Regions from separate parts of the Mesobacillus sp. LC4 genome, predicted to be linked through region 4. Evidence: riboswitches for the same ligand, from Rfam matches in the RefSeq annotation. Region 4 holds a riboswitch; each other region holds the start of a gene.
What was found. Region 4 has a riboswitch for S-adenosylmethionine ahead of AB5I83_RS11315 (sugar ABC transporter substrate-binding protein). Riboswitches for the same ligand answer to the same signal wherever they lie in the genome.
Positions count from the first base shown of each region.

Region 1: linked by a shared signal. The riboswitch ahead of metK (methionine adenosyltransferase) and the one ahead of AB5I83_RS11315 (sugar ABC transporter substrate-binding protein) in region 4 are both predicted to bind S-adenosylmethionine.
Region 2: linked by a shared signal. The riboswitch ahead of AB5I83_RS05760 (methionine biosynthesis PLP-dependent protein) and the one ahead of AB5I83_RS11315 (sugar ABC transporter substrate-binding protein) in region 4 are both predicted to bind S-adenosylmethionine.
Region 3: linked by a shared signal. The riboswitch ahead of AB5I83_RS12195 (trans-sulfuration enzyme family protein) and the one ahead of AB5I83_RS11315 (sugar ABC transporter substrate-binding protein) in region 4 are both predicted to bind S-adenosylmethionine.

Region 1 is NZ_JBGCUB010000007.1:28,978-33,051, forward strand. It holds gene AB5I83_RS19215 (DUF3231 family protein) at 1-305, shown strand, start outside; gene pckA (phosphoenolpyruvate carboxykinase (ATP)) at 390-1,979, opposite strand; SAM riboswitch class I at 2,264-2,406, shown strand; gene metK (methionine adenosyltransferase) at 2,692-3,894, shown strand.
Region 2 is NZ_JBGCUB010000001.1:1,120,803-1,124,876, reverse strand. It holds gene metC (cystathionine beta-lyase) at 1-601, opposite strand, end outside; gene AB5I83_RS05760 (methionine biosynthesis PLP-dependent protein) at 598-1,713, opposite strand; SAM riboswitch class I at 1,873-1,985, opposite strand; gene AB5I83_RS05755 (M4 family metallopeptidase) at 2,830-4,074, opposite strand, start outside.
Region 3 is NZ_JBGCUB010000003.1:263,964-268,037, forward strand. It holds gene safA (SafA/ExsA family spore coat assembly protein) at 1-253, opposite strand, end outside; gene AB5I83_RS12185 (hypothetical protein) at 374-517, shown strand; gene AB5I83_RS12190 (general stress protein) at 585-1,151, opposite strand; gene AB5I83_RS12195 (trans-sulfuration enzyme family protein) at 1,306-2,451, opposite strand; SAM riboswitch class I at 2,544-2,648, opposite strand; gene AB5I83_RS12200 (CBS domain-containing protein) at 2,888-4,057, opposite strand.
Region 4 is NZ_JBGCUB010000003.1:90,441-94,514, reverse strand. It holds gene AB5I83_RS11320 (dynamin family protein) at 1-1,756, shown strand, start outside; SAM riboswitch class I at 1,906-2,015, shown strand; gene AB5I83_RS11315 (sugar ABC transporter substrate-binding protein) at 2,120-3,217, shown strand; gene AB5I83_RS11310 (sugar ABC transporter ATP-binding protein) at 3,465-4,074, shown strand, end outside.

The sequences.
Region 1 (4,074 bases), on a different contig from region 4:
TAATAAAGGATGGAGTCCCGCTTCCAAGTACCTGGGATTCTGCGATATCTCAATCCATTGATCCGCCTTTTTCAGATAAGTTGATGATGTTTCAAACAAACAGTCTGGATGCGATCAGCGTTGGTGGCTACGGAACAGCAATTGGAGCAAGCTTAAGAAAGGATTTAGGCGGGCTTTACACAAGACTTGTTACTGAAATCCTTCAATATGCAAATGACGGGATTAAAATAATGATTAATAACAGATGGATGGAACAGCCTCCCCAAAATGTTGACAGGGAAGCATTAAGAAACAGAAGTAATTAGTATGAATTGTCATCAGAAAACCACGATAGCTAATAGTTGTAGAAAAAGAAAAGGGCCATTTCCGATTGGAAATGGCCTTTATGATTATTTCGCTGTTGGTCCGCCTTTTTCTTCGATCACAGATGGTACGTTTGTGAACTTTTTGAAGTTTTCGCGGAATTTGCCTGCGAGTTCGTTTGCTTTTGCGTAATATGCTTCTTTGTCGCTCCATGTCTTGACTGGCTGAAGGACATCGTCTGGTACTCCTGGGACATGTGCCGGGATATCCAGGCCGAAGATTTCGTCTTTGACGGTTTCGACATTGTTCAGTTCGCCTTCAAGCGCTGCCTGGACCATTGCACGAGTGTAGGCCAGCTTCATGCGGCTTCCTGTGCCGTATTCTCCGCCTGTCCATCCTGTGTTCACGAGAAATACCTTTGCATTGTGCTCATCGATCTTTTCACCGAGCATTTCCGCGTATCTTGTTGCTGCAAGCGGAAGGAAAGGTGATCCGAAGCAAGTTGAGAACGTTGCCTGCGGAGAAGTGATGCCGCGCTCAGTTCCAGCAAGCTTTGATGTATATCCACTCAGGAAGTGGTACATTGCCTGCTCCTTCGTTAACTTGGCGATTGGAGGCAGTACTCCGAATGCATCAGCAGTTAGGAAGACGATCGCGTTTGGATGTCCGGCAATGCTTGGGTCCACGATGTTTTCGATCGCCTGAATCGGATAGGCTGCACGAGTATTTTCAGTCAGGCTGCCGTCATCATAATCTGCCACACGTGTTTCTTCATCGACGACGACATTTTCAAGCACTGAACCAAAACGAATCGCGTCATAAATCTGCGGTTCTTTTTCCTTAGATAAGTTGATGCACTTTGCGTAGCAGCCGCCTTCGATGTTGAACACACCGTTAGCTGACCAGCCATGCTCATCATCACCAATCAAACGGCGATTGTTATCAGCTGAAAGAGTCGTTTTTCCTGTTCCGGACAGACCGAAGAACAAGGCTACATCGCCTTCGCGTCCCACGTTTGCAGAGCAGTGCATGGAAAGGATGCCGCTTTCAGGCAGAAGGTAGTTCATTACAGAGAAAATGGACTTCTTCATTTCGCCCGCATATTCTGTTCCGCCGATCAACACGACGCGCTGTTCGAAGGAGACGATGATGAATGTTTCGGAATTTGTTCCATCAACTTTTGGATCCGCTTTAAAAGTTGGGGCAGAGATCACTGTGAATTCAGATTCATGGTCCACAAGCTCTTCCTCTGTTGGGCGGATGAACAATTGATGGGCGAAAAGGTTATGCCAGGCGTATTCATTGATAACCTGAATCGGAAGGCGGTGTTTTGTGTCAGCACCTGCAAATCCTTTGAAAACGAATACTTCTTCTTTTTCTTTAAGGAAATTCAATACCTTATTATATAGTTTTGTGAAAGATTCTTCTGAAATCGGCTGATTAACAGAGCCCCAGTCAATTTTGTCCTTTACGGACACTTCTTCAACAATGAATTTATCTTTAGGTGAACGGCCAGTATACTTACCAGTTGTCGCTCTTACAGCGCCAGTTGAAGTCAGGAGCCCTTCATTTCGGTTCAGGACTTTTTCAACAAGCTGGGGAACGGATAACTGGATTTGCACATTGCTGCCACTTAATAATGCTGAAAGTTCATTTGATATTCCTACAACATTCATCGGAGAATACCTTCCTTTTTTAAAAGATTAATAATTTTGTAAGTGTTTACATCTCGATATTAGTATAACACATTTGTTCGATTAATCTATACTAATCGCTCGAAAAATTACCTTGTACCTATCTTGCGTTATATAATTCTTTCTTTATATAGTCAAGCGAAAAGGATGCTTTTCAAGACCATTTTAGTTTACAGAAAAACTTTCAACAACAATCGACAATTTTACCGAGAAAACCATTGACATGCCATTATAGTTTCGTTATGATTTGGACTTGAACGGATACTCTCTTATCCCGAGCTGGTGGAGGGACAGGCCCAATGAAACCCAGCAACCTGCAGACGTGAAAAAACAGCTTTTTGGAATGCTGACCTTTTTCCGGGCAAAGGTGCTAACCTGACGCAAGGGAACTGCCCTTGAACGATAAGAGCGAAAGGCGCGGATTTAAGCTAAAACCTTTCCTCGTAAATGGAGAGGTTTTTTATATTGCTTTTTTCTGTCCAATGCATTGAATTGCAGCTGGAATGCCTTCTTAGGTGTCATTGCTCCCGTGGGTGAGATTAGGAAAAAAGATATTCACCATGAATCCTAAACAAATTTTTCTAATAAAAACTCAGCGTTTATTTCATACTACATAGGGAATGAGTACCGTATCAACCCGAGGTCTGTATTGGGACAGCCTCGATCAATTTTTATACATGAGGGAGGAACTCAGATGTCAAACAAACGCCGTTTGTTCACTTCTGAATCAGTAACAGAAGGCCATCCGGATAAAATTTGCGACCAGATTTCTGACGCGATTTTGGATGCGATCCTTGCAAAAGATGCTAATGCACGTGTTGCTGCTGAAACATCAGTTACGACAGGCCTTGTACTAGTTGCAGGCGAAATCACTACATCTACATACGTAGATATACCTAAAATTGTTCGTGAAACCGTCAAGGAAATTGGTTATACTCGCGCGAAGTATGGTTTCGACTCTGAAACTTGCGCAGTGTTGACTTCCATTGATGAGCAGTCTGCTGACATCGCTATGGGTGTTGACCAGGCTCTTGAAGCACGTGAAGGACAAATGTCCGATGCAGAAATCGAAGCAATCGGCGCTGGGGACCAGGGCTTGATGTTCGGTTTTGCATGTAATGAAACGAAAGAGCTTATGCCTCTTCCGATTTCATTGGCTCACAAGCTTTCACGCCGCCTGACTGAAGTGCGCAAGGAAGAGATCCTTCCATACCTTCGTCCAGACGGTAAAACTCAAGTAACGGTTGAATACGATGAAAACGACAAGCCAGTCCGCATCGATACGATCGTTATCTCAACTCAGCACCATCCTGAAGTTTCGCTTGAGCAAATCCAGCGCAATCTTAAGGAACACGTGATCAATCCTGTCGTACCGGCAGAATTGATCGACGAGAACACAAAATACTTCATCAACCCAACTGGCCGTTTCGTAATCGGCGGACCGCAGGGTGATGCTGGTCTTACTGGCCGTAAAATCATTGTTGATACTTATGGCGGATACGCTCGCCACGGCGGAGGCGCATTCTCCGGTAAGGATCCTACAAAAGTTGACCGTTCAGCGGCATACGCTGCACGTTACGTTGCGAAAAACATCGTAGCTGCCGGCCTTGCTGAAAAGGTTGAAGTTCAGCTGGCATACGCAATCGGTGTTGCCCGTCCGGTATCCATTTCAATCGATACTTTTGGAACAGGCAAAGTAAGCGAGGATGTACTGATCGATGTTGTTGAAAGCAACTTCGACCTTCGCCCTGCTGGAATCATCAACATGCTTGACCTGCGCAAGCCAATCTACAAGCAGACAGCTGCTTACGGACACTTTGGCCGTTCTGACGTTGACCTTCCATGGGAGCGCACAGACAAGGCTGAGACGCTTCGCACTCAGGCACAAGGAAAATAAAAAAGTACAAGGGGAGTTGCATAGAAATATGTAACTCCCCTTGTTATTTACCGTCTAATCAAGGAACACCAAAATTATCATCAGGTTTGTGTATGGTCCAAAAGGTGTAAAATAGAGTATTACCTTAAATTTCCCTTAGATTTTACTGCAAAAATTTTGCGTTTAATGATAGTATTAGAT
Region 2 (4,074 bases), on a different contig from region 4:
AAAACTTTGTAGCGCTGTGAAGGACAATATCAGCTCCGAATTCAAGAGGTCGCTGCAAGTAGGGTGTCATGAAAGTGTTATCAACAAAGGTTAGGGCACCGTGACTCTTCGCTATTTCGCTGATCGCGGCAATATCCGTTACTTTTAACAGGGGGTTGGAAGGCGTTTCTGCATATAGCAGGGCTGTGTTTGGCCTGATCGCTTGTTCCACTGCCTCAAGATCGGTCATATCGACAAAAGTGTGCTCAATACCAAAACGGTTCAACACCAGTGTCACCATCCGGTATGTCCCGCCATAAACATCCTCGGTGACGACCACATGATCACCCTGCGAGAGAAGCAAAAATGCCGTTGAAATTGCTGCCATTCCAGAAGAAAAAGCAAAACCCCGGATACCCCCTTCAAGCTCGGCGATAATGTCCTCAAGCGCCTCTCTGGTGGGATTAAGGCTGCGGCTATAATCATATTTCCCGAACTTGTCTGCCGAGAGCTGATGGAAGGTAGAGGCATGCTGGATGGGCACACTCACTCCACCGGTTGCAGGGTCAAATTTATGCTTGTTATGCAGAAGCTGGGTTTCGAAAGTATATGGATGGCTCATAAAACTTCAACCTCCTGGCGTGCTTTATTGAATGAATGATCCAAGTCAGATTTCAAATCCTCCACATTTTCGATTCCCACCGAGAACCGCAGCAGCCTTTCACAAACACCCGTTTTTTCTCGTATTTCTGCCGGGATGTCAGCATGTGTCTGTGTTGCAGGATAGGTAATAAAGCTTTCAACTCCGCCAAGACTTTCAGCAAACGTGATGACTGATAGACTTTGTAAAAATGGATTGACCATGGCAGGTGAATGTACCCTGAAAGAAATCATTCCGCCTCTTCCGGGATAAAGGACATCCTTCACTGCAGGATGATGCTGTAAATAACCGACCAATTCACTGGCATTTTTCTCATGGCGTTCCATTCTTAATGACAATGTCTTCATACCACGGATCAGCAGCCAGGAGTCGAATGGACTTAAGACCGCTCCACCGCCATTATGATGGAGGAAGAGGGATTCACATAGATGCTCACCCTTTGCCACGATCAGGCCTGCAAGCACGTCATTATGCCCTCCAAGATATTTAGTTGCACTGTGAATGACGATATCGGCACCTAAAGTCAATGGTTTTTGCAGCAGGGGAGTGTAGAAGGTATTATCAACAATCAGAAGAATACCGTTCTCTTTAGCAATCTTGGCAATTGCTTCAATATCTGCTTGTTCCATCAGCGGATTCGTCGGCGTCTCTACAAAAAGAGCCTTCGTCTTTTGGGTTATGGCCGTTTTGATTTCGCTTAGATCAGACATGTCAGAATAAGTACTGTGTAATCCCCATTTTTTGAAACCTTGTTCGAGAAGACGATAAGTGCCTCCATATAAATCCTTAGAGACAATCCATTCATCTCCGTGCTCGAATAGTGAAAGAACGGTCCAGATTGCTGCCATTCCGGAGCTGCAGGCAAAGCCGCGATCACCCTCCTCCAGGTCTGCGATCGCCTTCTCAAGAATTTCACGAGTAGGATTGCCGGTGCGGACATAATCATAGCCGCTGGACTGGCCAATCCCTTCGTGCCGATAGGCTGTCGTCAAATAGATTGGTGGATTGACGGCTCCTGTTATTGTTTCACTCCTGTTTCCAAGCTGTGCAAGCTTTGTATCGATTTCTGCCAATAGACTCACTCCTAAAGATGTAGTGGAGGGCAATTTTTGTTTTACCTTCGGTTTAAAACAGACAGGTTCCACATAAGCTCCAGAAAACAATGCGGGAAGTCCTTAATAAAACAAAAAAAGCCTTCTTAAGAAGAAGACTTTTACAGATGATAGCCATTCTTCTTATCTGCCAAGTTAAAAAAACTTGCTGGAATTAGCACCTTTTCAACAAACAAGGTTGAAGGTTGCTGAAGCTTCATTGGGCCAGGACCCTCAGCTTCTCTGGATAAGATTTCATATTATTGAATTATTAAATTTCTCTAAATATTACAGCTGTTAAGGATGAATGTCAATCATTAAATTAAAGCGGTGAAGTAAATAGGTAAAAAATCATGGTGGGTGTGCGAATTAATTTGTTTTTGATAGATTCTGGGGGATAAGGGGGCTACTGCTGTCATGAATCTGATGTTATTATGATAGGTTTTCAGATTAAAGGCATAACCCTGTCAAGAATACGTTGTTTTTTTGACAACTTTTCAGCTTATGGAGGCGAACCTGTCAAGAATAGGATGTTTTTTTGACAGCTTTTCAGCTTATGGAGGCGAACCTGTCAAGAATAGGATGTTTTTTTGACAGCTTTTCAGTTTATGGACGCAAACCTGTCAAGAATCTGCTGTTTTTTTGACAGCTTTTAAGTTGATCGGGGCAAACCTGTCAAGAATACGTTGTTTTTTTGACAGCTTTTCAGCTTATCGGGGCAAACCTGTCAAGAATCTGCTGTTTTTTTGACAGCTTTTCGGCTTATAGAGGCAAACCTGTCAAGAATCTGCTGTTTTTTTGACAGCTTTTAAGTTGATTGGGGCAAACCTGTCAAGAATACGTTGTTTTTTTGACAGCTTTTCAGCTTATCGGGGCAAACCTGTCAAGAATACGTTGTTTTTATGACAGCTTTTCAGCTTATCGGGGCAAACCTGTCAAGAATACTTTGTTTTTTTGACAGCTTCTCAGTTAAAGGAGGCGAACCTGTCAAGAACAGCCCAGCACTTATTCCAGCAGAAAGCCAATTAACAAAAGAACAGAATGAAAAAACTAGCTCATCTCTAAAAGATGAGCCAGTCTGCCTTAAATATTTACCTATTAATATACTCCTACAGCATCAAAAGCTTTATTGACAGCATTTACTTCTGCGGAAGTGGATCCGTAAAGATCTTTTGCTGCTTGTACAGCTCCGGCTCGTGCCTGGCTGAAGTTAGTGGAAGATGTGAAATAGACTGTGTTTGCTCTATAGAAGATCGCACCCAATTTTTCTGTACCGATTCCTGGTACGGATACTCCATAATGTGAACCGCCTTCGCTCAGCAGGTAGGCAGCTTTATTGATGATTCCGCTGTTGATATGGACTCCACCATTATCGGACGTGCCAGTGTAACGAACAGAATAGTGATCTGGATCGCCGTATTTAGCAGGGTCACTCATGGAACGAAGGGCATCGCCGGCTTTATTTGGTGTGTAGATATCTTCACCGATTTCAAAATCAGGATTATTGTTGTCATGGAATTCAGCAAGCGTACCGAAGATATCAGAAATCGCCTCGTTCAAAGCACCTGATTCATACTGGTAAACAAGGTCTGAACTAAAATCAGTTACAGCGTGGGTCAGCTCATGCGCCACAACATCAAGACCGCCGGAAAGCGGGATGAATGTAGTTCCATCTCCGTCACCATAAACCATCTGCTGGCCATTCCAGAAAGCATTGTTATAACTTCTGCCATAATGGACAGTAGATTTCAATGCTGCGCCTTTATTGTCATATGAATTGCGACCATAAGTGTCTTTATAGTAATCATAAGTCAGTCCTGCATAGTAGTGAGCATCTACAGCTGCACCGTCATAAGAAGCGTTCAAATTATTATCAGCATCCACCCAGAGGGAACCTGGCGTTCTCTGGCGATTCTTTGCATCGTATGTGAATACTCCATTCCCTCTTGTATTATCCTGCAAATAATAAGAGCCGCTTGAAAGAAGAGTATTCAATGATTTCGTGTCTCCAAGAACTCCTACACCAGATCCAACAGTGTTTGTTCCACTTAAAGAAGGATTGGTTTTCCCTGCAGTGTGTAGGGCATTGTATTTATTGATGATCTCCCCAGTTGTTGCGTTGACAAAATACTGGTAATTACCCGGTTCAGGACTTAGGAAGTTCAACGTGACATGGTAAGCGTATACTGCTTGCTCCTCACCAGGATAAACAACCAGTTCAGCGGATGGAGCTACTTCATAATCAGGCTTAAAGCCTAAGTCGCCTTCAGCAACAGAGATGGCGTCTCTTTGGGATTTTTTATTGGATGCCTTCACAAGTTTGTTATCAAGCCCTTTGCTGAC
Region 3 (4,074 bases), 170 kb from region 4:
GCTGGATTACCTGGCTTTCAATACTCTTTGTTGCTCTTATAGTAGGGATATTCACCTTCTGTCCAGGATAAATCAAATTTGGATTTTTAAACTGCGGGTTGGCGGAAATGATTTCAGAAAGGCCAATCTGGTACCTGACTGATATTTTCCATAGAGTATCACCCGGCTGTACTGTGTGGACCTGCTGTGCGGACGAAATGGTTGGAAGAGCCATTACCATCAATAAAAGAGCTAAAAGTATTTTCTTGAACATATTCAATCCTCCTCACCTGATAGGATGAGAAAAACCCAAGAAATTATACTTTATTAATTTTTCATAAGAAAACATCACAAGAACGTTGCATATAGTTTATTCAAGGGAGGAATGCAAAGTATGGGCTATCTTTGGGTGATGACCATTGGTTTTGTCATTTGTCTCGGTTTAATGGGCGGTACGTTAATGTTTTTTATCAGATCTGCTTTTAATTACGATGATGTGAGCCGGGTTGATTTGTTGGATAGCAAGCGAGAAGAGTAGGTTGTAGAATGCCAAAAGGCTGCCAGGATGAACTGGCAGCCTTCTTACAATGGCATGGTTTTAAAAGTTAAAAGTCGCGTGTGTTATCAAAACGAGTGTTGGCAGGGTTGTCCGAAGTCAGTGGTGCATCGACTGGGTCTACATTCCTTGTGCCATCAACCGCTGTAGCATTATCATTCAGGCCGACTCTGTTTTCGTCACGCTCGACAACTACAAGAATCTTACCTTCTTTTACATAGCCTTCGTAACGTTCCGCTTCATCTTCCGGAATGCCCATTCCGATCAGTGCTCCGGCTAATCCGCCTGCACCTGCGCCTACTGCTGCACCTGTAAGTGTCGCAGCGATTGGGCCCGCAGCTACGATTGGACCAATTCCAGGAATCGCTAGCGCACCGATGCCTGCCAATAATCCAGTAAGGCCGCCTAATACGCCTCCTGTTGCTGCACCTGCAGCCAGACCTTCCTCAGTCTTTGTACCGGTTGCTTCATTGACATCGTGAATCTCATCTTCGTTCTTACTGATAACAGAGATGTCATCAGTTGAGTATCCCTGTCTTTTCAGGTCCTCAACAGCCTGGATTGCGTCTTGCTCGTTATCATATACTCCTACAAGATGTTTTTCATGTTCAAACATAATAAAAGCCTCCTTTAGACGAGTAGTCCCTTTAAAAATACCCGCATACAAGAGGCGTAAACCTTATGTCGAACGATAAAATGGGACATTTTTTTCTTTGAAATCTACATTTAGTTAAAAAGCAACAGTGCAAAGTAGCTCATTTACTTCCAGATTATTTTTCCACAGCCGCAGACAGTGCTGCTTCAAATTGCTGAATGATATCCTCGCTATTTTCGATTCCAACTGAAATCCTGACTAGTCGATACGTGATTCCAAGCTCTGCCTGTGCCTCTGGCGGCAGCGCGCGATGGGAAGTTTTCAGTGGATGGGAGACCGTTGTTTCGACTCCTGCAAGTGTTGGCACAATTTTAATCCAACCAAGCGATTTGAAAAATTGATCTGCATCCACCTGTTCTGCGAGTTCAATACTTACGATGGCGCCGAATCCCTTTTCACCTTCAGTAAATGGATAATAAACCTTTGCGACATTCTTATTTTCATTCAGACTATCAGCCAGCATCCTGGCATTCTCTGATTGAGTTTTCATTCTTAACGCCAGAGTCTTCAACCCCCTGCATGTAAGCCACGCTTCAAACGGACTGAGGTTCGCACCGAGGTTCACGATCCTCGCACGTGCTTCTGCAATCAGCTCCTTCTTGCCAACAACGACACCTGATGTGACATCACTATGGCCGCCAATGTATTTAGTCGCGCTGTGGACAACCAGGTCAGCTCCTAGTGTGAACGGGCGAACATGAAGCGGCGTTGCAAATGTATTATCCACCAAAACAATCAGATCTCTTTTCTTGGCAAGCGCGATGACCTCTACCAATTTTTCCACACGAAGAAGCGGATTTGTGATGGACTCAGTATATAGAAGCTTCGTATTCGGTCGGATCGCCTGTTCTACATTTTGCAAATCCGCAAACGCTACAAAGGTCGTCTCGATTCCAAAGCGTTCCAATTCAGCCTTCAGCATATGAAAACTTCCGCCATAAACATCATCAGCCGCCACGATATGGTCGCCATTTTTCACAACTGCCAGAACACCCGCTAAAATCCCAGCCAGCCCTGAAGAAGCCGCCACTCCATCTTCTGCATACTCAAGCGCTGCTACGGCTTGACCCAGTTCATCCGTATTCGGATTGCCAACCCTGGAATACAAATAATTCCCTTCTCCCTGATAAAAGCCCTCCAGCTCATCAAGGTCATCGAAAGTAAAAGCCGACGTCTGATATATCGGGGTAGCCTTGCTTTTAATTCCCTGTTGCTTCGTATGTACTGAATGCAATACTTCTGTTTCAAACTTTTTAGCCATCTTGTCACCTGCTTTTAGAATTCGTAGTCGTATGGTAAAAACAATCATAAAAAAACCTCTCCAATAAGGAGAGGTTACAGTTCAATCAGCCTCTCTTATCTTCAGACTGCAATCTTCAGAACTCAGCACCTTTCATCGTAAAAAAATAAGGTTGCCGGGCTTCAAAGGGCCTGTCCCTCCGCCGCTCTGGATAAGAGTTATTTCGGGTTTAAAAATAGTTTTTTAATAGCTGAAGTATACCAGCCTCTCCGGCTTTCCGTCAATGAGGGTTCATCCTTTCGGTACCGTTCGTAATACATAAATGACAGTTCATACTTCGGAGGCACCGTTCGTGATACACACTTGACAGTTCATACCTCGGCACCGTTCGTGATACACACTTGACAGTTCATACCTAGGTACCGTTCGTCTTACGTATATGACAGATCGCACAAACTCAATCTTCCGGATCGCTGTCAAGCAAGTCCCAAGGCGTGATCACGCCAATTGGCTTCCCGTGGCGGTCACCGGTTTCCGTGATGATGACGGCCTGCAGTTTTTTTCCTCTTGTATGGTAACGCTCGAATAACTCTTCAATATGATACAAAGATGCATCCTCATCGACAAAGGTCACAAAGTAATTTTTCCCCTTCGTCAGTAGCTCCTTGACCCTCACGTCCTCAAAATGCACGACGCTATCTGAAAAATGCTTCGCCATCCACTGGATGATTTCCGTTGAAGTCAGCAGGGCAATATATTTATCATCCTTGTCATAGACAGGGAATCTTGTGAAATCAAACTTATTGATCACCTTTAGAACATCTTTAAGATACGCATCTTCATAATAATAAAACACAGGGCTGGTCGCGATCGATAACGCTGTCTGCGGCTTCTCGAACTCCCTGCATATCTCCTCGATCCGTTCAACCACTTCGATATGAGGCTCGGCGATATAATAATCCGCGTTCACCCGCTCATGGACAATCGCATTGCGAAGCTTCGCAAACTGATGAAGCTCACTTTTATATTTACGCACTAATGAATGATTTTTATAGCCTGAATACAGCAGTTCGACAAACGCATCACTGTCCGTTCCCTTCACCATTTCCTTCAACGCTTTATGAATCCTGTTAAAAGCTGTCTCGAACTTTCCGGATTGCTCCTTATGTTTTACCTCATGCTCCTCAGAAGCATTGGTGCCTGATTCGGGATTCCTTCCATCATCATTGCCTCGCTTTTTCCCATTCCCATTATTGGATTGTTGAGAAGATGGTTTCCCATTACCATTTTTACTTTTGGATTGATTGGAGGATGAGTTACCATTACCACTTTTTAATTGTTCTTCAGATGAGGAACTCTTCCCGCGTCTAATCTGCTTGTTGTCTGGTTTTACTTTTGACGGCGAGTTGCCGTTTCCTTTTCCAGCTGTATTGGATGAATCCGCACTTTCGTTGTCTTTTTTACCAGGGTGCTTTTGTTCCTTTTCATCGACTCGCTTCAGTCTGTTTTCATCTGACACTTGCTGCTTAGGATTTGTACGAATATATGACTTTTTATTTTTACCAGCCTGTTTTTTTGAACCTGACTGATGATTGAATCTATGTTTATTCTGAGTATTATTAACCAAGATAGCCCCTCCGTAAT
Region 4 (4,074 bases):
CCTGAATTCGCGTCAATACGATAATGGATACGAAGATAGCATGCAGTTATTTGAGACCATCATTAAGTGGGCTGAGAACCATGAAATCGAAGTAGGCAACAGGATAAAATGGATGGTCCGTGAGCTCCAGGAAACCAATGTCCATAATCTGCTGATTGCCGGTTTATCCGGAAATGGAAAGTCATCCTTCGTCAATACGATTGTTGGCGAAGAGCTGATTACAACTCCAACTGGTGCTGTCATCAGGTTCATGAACGATGAGAATCCGGAAATCCAGGAAATTAACGATACGGCAGTCCGCCAAATCACGGATCTCGAGGACTTCAAGGAATCCGCCGGAGTTCGCCGCCAGAACCATAAAAAGGAAACGATCATTGACTTCAGAGCTCAGTTCCCATTCCTGCACGACCATCAGTTGGCGCTAATTGATTCTCCAGGAATCAATCGTAATAACTATGACAATCATCCGTTGTACAATTACTTGAGGTTTGCTGACAGCCTATTATTCGTGCTTAACGCAAATGACCCTTTTACGGAAAAAGAAAGGGAAATCCTCACGAAAATATCCGAGTACTTCCCGCAGCTTCCTATTCACTTCCTGTTGAATAAAATAGATGCTGTCTACAGTCAGCAAGAGGCAATAGAAGTATTCGACCAAACATCAGCGGAAATCAGCCAATACTATCCTGAAGCAAAGATGTTCGCTTTCTCAGCTACTTATGATAAAGGCAAGCAGTTGAGAGATTTCTCTGATTTTATCAAAGCAAACAGAAGCACAGTAGACTTCGATCAGGAGCGCACAGCAAAACTGCAATTCTTTGTGAGAAGGGCGATCACGTATTTGCTTGATAAACGGATTGAAATTGAAAATGACCATATGGAAACAATCAGCTGGAACGAAGAGATGGTAAGCAAGCTGAATGGTGCGATCAATCAACTGGGTGACATCGAGGAAGAGAAATCGAAATCCATTCAGAAGTCATACCGTAAAATCAAGGACGAAACCCGTACGGAAATCATTGAAAAAATTCCGGAAATCCTGCGGAGTTGTTCTGAATTGGTAACAGAGGACAGCGATTTCGGAAAAATCCATACTGAAATGGATGAAGCGATGAACAAGAAGATAAGAGAATATCTTGATGAAACACTGTTGCCGAAATTCCATGAGGATTTGCAAGGATGGATTCAGCATTCGAAGGACGAATTCGATCATAGCCAAAACTATTTGAATGAAATGGCTGACGGTTTTAACTCGATGTATGGAGATGAACGGATCAGCCTGGACTGCGATTTCAGGGTACTTGATGATTGGCGCCGCGATGCAAATCGGATGACGAACGGCGTTCACTATGAAAAAATCAACATCATGAACCGCTCGACACCGCAGCAATTCTTCCTGAAGAGCGCAGGCAAGCTGCTAGGCGTGCTGCCGCAAAACAATGCGATGCTTTATAACCGATATAAAACCTATCTGGAGACAGAAGATTATTATGAGATCGGCGTGACCACCGCGAAAAGATTCCTGCAGCAATTCGAGATTTTTGAAAAATCGATTGAACGCGACGTGAACCTGTTCTTCAAAAATCCATTCAACGTACTAGAAAAAGCAGTAGAAGATGCCAATTCCGAAATTGGTTATGGCAAGACCGAGCTTGAAAAAATGAGAATCAACCCAGAGCTGTACCGCGACCCATTGACACTGTACGAAGTGAAGCTTCGCCAGTTTGAATGGATGACCGCTGCAGGGAGAGGTTAATTGAAAAAGGAAGATTCCGATTGGAGTCTTCCTTTTTGCTTGGTGTGAAAAAAGAATAAAATTAAATTTTCGAAATAATATTGACAATATGAGTATAGGAGTTTAAAGTAAAATTTATCGATTTGCAACATTAACTCAATAAAGAAATTCTCTTATCAAGAGTGGCAGAGGGACTGGCCCTATGACGCCCAGCAACCGTTCCAATTGGAATTGGTGCTAAATCCTGCAAAACAATTTTTTTTGTTTTGAAAGATAAGAGAGGAATCCGACCTTTGCATTTTTACTGCGTTTGAAACCTCTCTTTTCTGGAGAGGTTTTTTTATTTGTGTTAGACAGGCAGATCAATCAAAGGGGGAAATTCAGATGAAAAAAGGAATGAAAAAAGTATTTTTAGGTGCAGTTGCTTCTGCATTGCTGCTGACAGGCTGTGGCGGGGGAGAGACGAAGACGGCCTCTGGTCCTGTTGAGGGAGTTCCGGAGCGATTTGCCAAAGGTGAGGAAGTCAAAATTAAAGTGATCCGCAAGATCGGCGGAGACGACCATACTGCACAATTTTTAGCCGGAGCAAAAGCAGAAGGAGAAGCTCTTGGCTTCAAGGTAGATGTTTTTACTGCGAATGGAGATACAGCAAAATTCCATGACGCGATTAACCAAGGGCTGCAGCAGGATTATGATGGATTCATCATCTCGCATGGTGACGATGCGGCAACAGTAGATGATGTGAAAAAGTTAGTGGATGAGGGCAAAAGTGTCGTGACTTTTGATTCGAATCCAGACCTTGCTCAGGTAGAAGGTGTCACTCTTACTTCCCAGGACGATGAAGCCCTCGCCACACAGGCGCTGGACCAGCTTGTGAAAGACCAAAATGGCGAAGCAAATATCGTTTATCTATGGGTAGATGGCTTCCCGCCGATGGTCAGAAGAAATAAAGTTTACCAGGAAACCTTAAAGGCGAATCCGGGAATCAAAGAAGTTGAGAGATTCGGAGTGGCCGCCGCTGATACAAGCGTCCAGACGCAGAACGCTGTTGCAGCCATGCTGAATAAGCATCCAAAAGGAGAAATTGACGCGATTTTCGCAACTTGGGACGCGTTTGCGATCGGTGCAGCACGTGCCATCAAGGAAGCGGGCCGCGATGAAATCAAGATTTACGGAATTGATGTATCCAATGCTGACCTGCAGGAAATCCAGGGAGATGGAAGCTCATGGAAATACACGGCCGCTGTTGATCCAAAGCTGATTGGGGAAGTGAATATGAGATTGCTTGCGAAAAAGCTTGCAGGTGAAGAAACTCCAGCAAGCTACGACTTAGAAGCATCACTGATTTCCCAGGAAGAGCTCCAGCAGTCAAAAGAGCCGGTGAACATGGCGAATTTAGCTGAAATCATCGAAGGCTGGGGCAAATCGGATGCATTTTTGGAAGACTGGATGGAGAAATTGAAGGATCATTATAAGAAATAACTATTGAAATGGTTGGTTGAGAAGTTTTTATAGCTGAAAAAAATATTATATAGCGACTTTCTCGATTATATAGCGACTTTTCCAATAATATAGCGACTTTTCAATATATATAGCGAGAATTTCACTTTTATAGCGAATTGGAAATTCCGCACGATTTTTTCCAGTTTACACTCAAACAAAACAAAACAGACACTCTCAAACTTACGAGAGTGTCTGCTTTGCAGAATGATAGAGAGGAGGCCCGGGGATGAAACTTCAAATGAAAAACATCAGTATTGACTTTCCGGGAGTGCGTGCGCTGAATGAGGTGGATTTCAGCACAGAAACGGGCAGCATCCATGCGTTGATTGGTGCTAATGGCGCTGGCAAATCCACATTAATGAAGGTGCTTTCTGGAGCCCACGACCATTTCACCGGTGAAATCCAGCTTGATGGCAGGAAGGTGGAAATCCGCAAGCCGGCAGATGCGCAGAAACTTGGAATCCAGACCGTTTACCAGGAGGTTGATACAGCCATCATCCCATCCCTGACAGTTGCTGAAAATATCATGCTTAATCACACAGTGCAGGCAGCAGAAAATAAACACTGGGTAAATTGGAAGCAGCTTTTCAAACAGGCAACTGAAATTCTTTCCAGCATGAACCTTCACATTCCTGTGAAAAAACTTGCCGGGGAGCTCACGCTTGCTGAGAAGCAGCTTGTGCTGATCGCCAGAGCGACTTCAAGCAATTGCTCCTTCCTCATCCTTGATGAACCAACTGCTCCGCTCAGTCATACCGAAACATCCGAACTGTTCAGGATCACGAGGGAACTGGCTGAGAGGAATGTGGGCATCATCTTCATCTCCCATCGATTGC